DNA from 3 places in the Paenibacillus sp. FSL K6-3182 genome. Region 2 is predicted to be linked to each of the others. Evidence: a T-box and tRNA genes for the amino acid it is inferred to sense, from the RefSeq annotation. Region 2 holds a T-box; the other regions hold tRNA genes.
What was found. A T-box is a leader RNA that pairs with one kind of tRNA and senses whether it is charged. The one in region 2 lies ahead of metG (methionine--tRNA ligase), so its partner is inferred to be a tRNA-Met.
Positions count from the first base shown of each region.

Region 1: it has a tRNA-Met gene. The T-box ahead of metG (methionine--tRNA ligase) is inferred to sense a tRNA for this amino acid. The anticodon was not compared.
Region 3: it has a tRNA-Met gene. The T-box ahead of metG (methionine--tRNA ligase) is inferred to sense a tRNA for this amino acid. The anticodon was not compared.

Region 1 covers NZ_CP150265.1:5,336,440-5,338,692, reverse strand. Annotated here, with positions in the region: rRNA gene MHH56_RS23630 (23S ribosomal RNA) at 1-560, shown strand, start outside; tRNA gene MHH56_RS23625 (tRNA-Ile) at 706-782, shown strand; tRNA gene MHH56_RS23620 (tRNA-Asn) at 788-863, shown strand; tRNA gene MHH56_RS23615 (tRNA-Ser) at 869-956, shown strand; tRNA gene MHH56_RS23610 (tRNA-Glu) at 971-1,045, shown strand; tRNA gene MHH56_RS23605 (tRNA-Met) at 1,066-1,142, shown strand; tRNA gene MHH56_RS23600 (tRNA-Thr) at 1,175-1,250, shown strand; tRNA gene MHH56_RS23595 (tRNA-Thr) at 1,326-1,401, shown strand; tRNA gene MHH56_RS23590 (tRNA-Thr) at 1,476-1,551, shown strand; tRNA gene MHH56_RS23585 (tRNA-Pro) at 1,560-1,636, shown strand; gene pdaA (delta-lactam-biosynthetic de-N-acetylase) at 1,788-2,253, shown strand, end outside.
Region 2 covers NZ_CP150265.1:2,256,434-2,258,686, reverse strand. Annotated here, with positions in the region: gene metG (methionine--tRNA ligase) at 1-875, opposite strand, end outside; T-box leader at 918-1,179, opposite strand; gene MHH56_RS09830 (serine hydrolase) at 1,444-2,253, opposite strand, start outside.
Region 3 covers NZ_CP150265.1:200,187-202,439, forward strand. Annotated here, with positions in the region: rRNA gene MHH56_RS00965 (23S ribosomal RNA) at 1-857, shown strand, start outside; tRNA gene MHH56_RS00970 (tRNA-Met) at 1,010-1,086, shown strand; tRNA gene MHH56_RS00975 (tRNA-Val) at 1,110-1,185, shown strand; tRNA gene MHH56_RS00980 (tRNA-Asp) at 1,221-1,297, shown strand; tRNA gene MHH56_RS00985 (tRNA-Phe) at 1,314-1,389, shown strand; tRNA gene MHH56_RS00990 (tRNA-Tyr) at 1,428-1,512, shown strand; tRNA gene MHH56_RS00995 (tRNA-Lys) at 1,528-1,603, shown strand; gene ssuE (NADPH-dependent FMN reductase) at 1,751-2,253, opposite strand, start outside.

The DNA of each region.
Region 1 (2,253 bases), 3.1 Mb from region 2:
CATAAGGGAGCTTGACTGCGAGACCTACAAGTCGAGCAGGTACGAAAGTAGGGCTTAGTGATCCGGTGGTACCGAATGGAAGGGCCATCGCTCAACGGATAAAAGCTACCCTGGGGATAACAGGCTTATCTCCCCCAAGAGTCCACATCGACGGGGAGGTTTGGCACCTCGATGTCGGCTCATCGCATCCTGGGGCTGAAGTAGGTCCCAAGGGTTGGGCTGTTCGCCCATTAAAGCGGTACGCGAGCTGGGTTCAGAACGTCGTGAGACAGTTCGGTCCCTATCTGTCGCGGGCGCAGGAAATTTGAGAGGAGCTGTCCTTAGTACGAGAGGACCGGGATGGACGTACCGCTGGTGTACCAGTTGTTCCGCCAGGAGCACCGCTGGGTAGCCAAGTACGGACGGGATAAGCGCTGAAAGCATCTAAGCGTGAAGCCCCCCTCAAGATGAGATTTCCCAGTATGTAAGACCCCTTGAAGACGACGAGGTTGATAGGTTCGGGGTGGAAGCACAGCAATGTGTGTAGCTGACGAATACTAATCGGTCGAGGGCTTATCCTAAACACGTTTACTGCGACCCATACATCCGGTAGACAGCAGCATAAAGGCTTCAGCAAGCCTAATCTTTCGTATCCAGTTTTCAGGGCGCAACTTGATTACCTGATTATAAACAAATGATCTTACATAAGATTTATGTTTATGCTTAGGGCCTTTAGCTCAGCTGGTTAGAGCGCACCCCTGATAAGGGTGAGGTCGGTGGTTCGAGTCCACTAAGGCCCACCATATTTTCCCTGATAGCTCAGTTGGTAGAGCACTCGACTGTTAATCGAGTTGTCACAGGTTCGAGTCCTGTTCGGGGAGCCAAGTTTGGAGAGATACCCAAGTGGCTCAAGGGGACCCTCTGCTAAGGGGTTAGACTGCGTAAGTGGTGCGAGGGTTCGAATCCCTCTCTCTCCGTTCCAATTTTTCTAGGCCCGTTGGTCAAGTGGTTAAGACACCTCCCTTTCACGGAGGTAACAGGGGTTCGAGTCCCCTACGGGTCACCATATTTTTTCTTTCAAAATGACGCGGGGTGGAGCAGCCCGGTAGCTCGTCGGGCTCATAACCCGAAGGCCGCAGGTTCAAATCCTGCCCCCGCAACCAAAACACCTTTAAACGGTGAAAAAAATCCATATGCCGTTGTAGCTCAACTGGTAGAGCAACTGACTTGTAATCAGTAGGTTGGGGGTTCAAGTCCTCTCGACGGCACCATTTTTTCTTTCGATGCTCCTTGGTTGTTGCCAGGCAAGCATCAAAACTACCTGCAAAGGTAGACATAACCGTTACGCCGTTGTAGCTCAACTGGTAGAGCAACTGACTTGTAATCAGTAGGTTGGGGGTTCAAGTCCTCTCGACGGCACCATTTTTTTTAAGATGCCTCTTGGTTATGCCAAGCAAGCATCAAAAACCACCAGCATTGGTGGACATAATCGATGTGCCGTTGTAGCTCAACTGGTAGAGCAACTGACTTGTAATCAGTAGGTTGGGGGTTCAAGTCCTCTCGACGGCACCATCTTTTCTCGGGACGTAGCTCAGCTTGGTAGAGCACCTGGTTTGGGACCAGGGGGTCGCATGTTCAAATCGTGTCGTCCCGACCATCTTTTAACAGAATGATTGACAACATAAACCGCTATTTTCAAAGTCTACAGGACTTATGGGAATAGCGGTTTTTTTATGCGTTTATGGGGAAATATAAACGCAATATGCGGATGAAGTGCAATCACTTCATTGAATAAGGAGGCTTTACTGTTGAAGCAAAGGGTTAGAGTCGCTGTCATGCTTATTGCGATCTTATGGGGCTTAATAAGTCCAGCAGCTGCATATGGGCAGCCAGGGGTATTCCACTTCGGGTTTAAGAAAAGCGTGGAGGGGCGTCTGCCTTCGATCGATGAGGAGGGCTTTAAAGAAATCGTAACGAAGCATGGGGCTTTGTTCCTAGGGGATACAACGCAAAAGGAGCTATATCTTACTTTCGATAACGGCTACGAGAATGGCTATACACCGCGTATTCTTGATGTATTAAAAGATAAACAAGTACCAGCGGTCTTTTTTGTAACGGGACATTATGTCAAAGATCAGCCGGAACTTTTAAAGCGGATGGTGCTGGAGGGGCATATTGTAGGCAACCATTCTTGGAGTCACCCGGATATGTCGACCCTCTCAGAATCAAGCATCAAAACGGAGCTCGATAAGGTCAAGGAGCATGTAGAAACGC
Region 2 (2,253 bases):
TTGCCGTGTACATAATAAGCGGTTATATCCTCATTTCCGTCCTTCCAGAAGGCCTCCCAGCTGCCGCCTGTTTCAGCAGCCCACTGCTGGCTTGCCGATAAATATCCGCTCACTGCTTCAATCCAGACGTAAATTTTTTTATCCTCGAAGCCTGCAACCGGAACCGCCACGCCCCAATCCAAGTCCCTTGTCGCCGCTCGATCTTGAAGCCCTTCTGCAAGATATCTTTGCGTTAATTGTACTGCATTTTCTTTCCAACCTTTTGTTTTTTTTGCATACTTAGTCAATTCAGCTTGGAAGGAAGAGAGTGCAAGATAATAATGTTCCGTTGGCCGCTCAATTGGAGGATTCCCGCAAAGCTTGCATGTCTTGTCTGTCAGGTCGGCTGGGTCAAGCAAGGTTGAACAATAATCACATTGATCGCCTCTCGCACGGTTGCTGCAAACAGGGCAAATCCCTTCAACATATCGATCCGGCAAAAATCGTTGATCTGTTTCACAATACGTTTGTTGGATTGTTTTTTTATATAAATGTCCTTTTTCTAAAAGTGTCAAAAATAACTGTTGAACGACTTGGTGATGAAATGGCTGGTCTGTTCGAGTATACAAATCATACGTAAACCCAAGCTGTTTAAAACATTCAGCAAATTCCTGATGAAATCGATCTGCAATATCTCCCGGAAAAACACCTTCCTGAATCGCTTGCACCGCAACAGGTGTACCGTGACAGTCACTCCCAGATACGTACAACACCTTATTTCCTTTTGCGCGGTAATAGCGTGCCAATACATCCCCTGGCAATACACTCGCCAATCTTCCCAAATGCAATGAACCGTTCGCATAGGGCCAAGCACCGCCAATAAACACATTTGTCATCATAACTCCTCCTTTTTTTGACAAACAAAAAAGCCCTCATCCCAAAGGGACGAGAGCTGTGCTCACGCGGTACCACCCAATTTTATTAATGCCTCGCGGCATTAACCTCTTCAGGTACGATGCTTATGCATGTATACCCTAGCACAGTAACGGGTGCGGGTTCCGGCGCAGCCTACAACCATATGAGGTTTCGATGCGCAGCTCAGAGACCATATTCCCAAAGTTATTCTTTACCCCTTTTCAGCAACCGGAGCTCTCTGTAAAAAGACATCGCCTTGGTACTCTTTCTCATCGCAGCTTTTGTTAGAATATTCAATTTATTGGAATTATACTCAATATGATATTTCAAGTCAAGGTGATTATGTTACTGCCCACCTGCTCAATCCGACGATTGATTTCTGCTGTCAAAAAGAACTCACCTCACATTTTGTAATATATGATATTGGTCGCTAAACTCCGATTCGTTCGGTAAGTTAATATTTTTTTATTCCTGTATGTAAGAAAAAAGGACGCCGCTTGGCATCCTCTCTGAATTTCTGCTAAAGCGCATAACTATGCTGTCACAATACTAAACCTGCACACCAATTAATTCGTACGCTTCAAATCCAAATGAAACGTTATGGGTACATTTAAGTTCTATTTTATGATCATAAAAGCGAACGAAATAGGTTATCACATACGGGGTTTCTATGTAGATCAAAGTAAGAGATAGTTGGTTGCTGTCTATCCAACAAGCATTTGTAACCACTTCCTGATCATGTGTCTCCAAATCTTTCACAAAATGATCGATTGGATGGTTTATGGTGCTGAAGTTAAACGGATACGTCTTCACACTATGTTCGCCAAAAAATAACTTAAACTGAAATTCGTTCCCACTTGCTGCAAAATGAAGCTCAGTGAGTCCTTGATTATTATCCATGAATGAAAAACGAAGATCATCTAAGCGAATAGGACTAGGCTCACTTAATGCTGGTATGAACGGATTAGCCATTTTCAAAAGATGCTGATCTAAATCTGTTTTTTGTTCACCATCTTCAAAGAGGATATCCGTGTCTATTTGCAGGAGGATATGTTCATACACTAAATCTAGCATGGTTTGAAGCTGTTTCATGGAAGAGAAGCTCGATGTTGCCGCAATAACAACCTGATGTTTGGGCGACACAAAACATAACTGCCCATACCCACCATTCCCCATAAAGCAGCCATCACGACATAGAAAAAATTGATACCCATAACCTTGGGAAAAATCGATGCGCTCTTCGTCTCGCGATGTATCGCTTTGCATGCTGGTGGCGAGTGAAATGTATTTCTCTGAAACGATTCGCTGGCCATTAAATATGCCTTTGTTTAGCAGCATTTGCCCAAACTTAGCTATCCC
Region 3 (2,253 bases), 2.1 Mb from region 2:
CAGGTTACCCGCGACAAGACGGAAAGACCCCATGGAGCTTTACTGTAACTTGATATTGAACTTTGGTACGATCTGTACAGGATAGGTGGGAGCCTTTGAAGCATGAGCGCCAGCTTGTGTGGAGGCAACGTTGGGATACCACCCTGATCGTATCGGAGTTCTAACCTAGAACCGTGAAACCGGTTCGGGGACCGTGTCAGGTGGACAGTTTGACTGGGGCGGTCGCCTCCTAAAATGTAACGGAGGCGCCCAAAGGTTCCCTCAGAATGGTTGGAAATCATTCGAAGAGTGCAAAGGCATAAGGGAGCTTGACTGCGAGACCTACAAGTCGAGCAGGTACGAAAGTAGGGCTTAGTGATCCGGTGGTACCGAATGGAAGGGCCATCGCTCAACGGATAAAAGCTACCCTGGGGATAACAGGCTTATCTCCCCCAAGAGTCCACATCGACGGGGAGGTTTGGCACCTCGATGTCGGCTCATCGCATCCTGGGGCTGAAGTAGGTCCCAAGGGTTGGGCTGTTCGCCCATTAAAGCGGTACGCGAGCTGGGTTCAGAACGTCGTGAGACAGTTCGGTCCCTATCTGTCGCGGGCGCAGGAAATTTGAGAGGAGCTGTCCTTAGTACGAGAGGACCGGGATGGACGTACCGCTGGTGTACCAGTTGTTCCGCCAGGAGCACCGCTGGGTAGCCAAGTACGGACGGGATAAGCGCTGAAAGCATCTAAGCGTGAAGCCCCCCTCAAGATGAGATTTCCCAGTATGTAAGACCCCTTGAAGACGACGAGGTTGATAGGTTCGGGGTGGAAGCACAGCAATGTGTGTAGCTGACGAATACTAATCGGTCGAGGGCTTATCCTAAACACGTTTACTGTGACCCATACATCCAGTAGACAGCAGCATAAAAGGCTTCAGCAAGCCTAATCTTTCGTATCCAGTTTTCAGGGCGTAATGTTCTGACTTTGCAAGCGTCCCCGAACGCTGCAATCGACAACTATTCGGGGGACAAGCGTGGCGGTGTAGCTCAGCTGGCTAGAGCGTACGGTTCATACCCGTGAGGTCGGGGGTTCGATCCCCTTCGCCGCTACCATTACCTTTTTTATTGTAACATCTGGAGGATTAGCTCAGCTGGGAGAGCATCTGCCTTACAAGCAGAGGGTCGGCGGTTCGATCCCGTCATCCTCCACCATATGTACTTATTCGGTTTTATGACCGGATCCACTTGGAGCTGTGGTGTAGTGGCCCAACATGCCTGCCTGTCACGCAGGAGACCGCGGGTTCGAATCCCGTCAGCTCCGCCATTTTTCTTTAAAGTAAGGCTCGGTAGCTCAGTCGGTAGAGCAGAGGACTGAAAATCCTCGTGTCGGCGGTTCGATTCCGTCCCGAGCCACCACTTTATTTTTCGTTGCGACGAGAAATAAGTAATAGTATGGAGGATTAGTGAAGTGGCTAAACACGGCAGACTGTAAATCTGCTCTCTCTGAGTTCGGTGGTTCGAATCCATCATCCTCCACCATTTCTTTTACAGCAAGAGCCATTAGCTCAGTTGGTAGAGCACCTGACTTTTAATCAGGGTGTCGTAGGTTCGAATCCTACATGGCTCACCATTTTTTTCTAAACAAACCTATACAACCGTAGATCTTAGGATCTACGGTTTTTTTGTTTGATTATATTCGAAATAAAAAAGAGTTTGCCCATCATTAAGATGAGCAAACTCTTTTTTTGCATAGTTAAAACCAGATAATGAATGAATCTTAGTTTTTACTCCGTAGATTCAATTCATAAGCAAGCTCGTTTACCGTTTCGTTTAGACGAAGTTTAAGTTCATCATTTAATTCAAATACTGGAGCTTCATTTGGCTCTTGTGAACGCTCGATTTGGGAATCAACGGCGTACACTCCGCTTACATATAATTTCGCGCCCATGGATGCGAGTACCGGCTTGAGGGAATAGTCAATAGAGAGTAGATGAGCGATGGTGCCGCCGATAAACAGAGGAGCAATGATTTTACCATCAAGTCCTTTCTGCGGCAGTAGATCTAGAAACGTTTTTAGAACGCCAGTATAAGATGCTTTGTAAACTGGGCTTGCAATAATAACAGCATCTGCATTCTCGACAAGCTGATTGGCTTCTATAATAGCAGGGCTGCCAAAACGAGCGTGAATTAGATCTTCGGCTGGCAAAGAAACCACGGTTATGGTTTCAACCGAAAGACTTTTTGTTATCAATTGTTGTTCTACGTACTGTGTTATGCCAT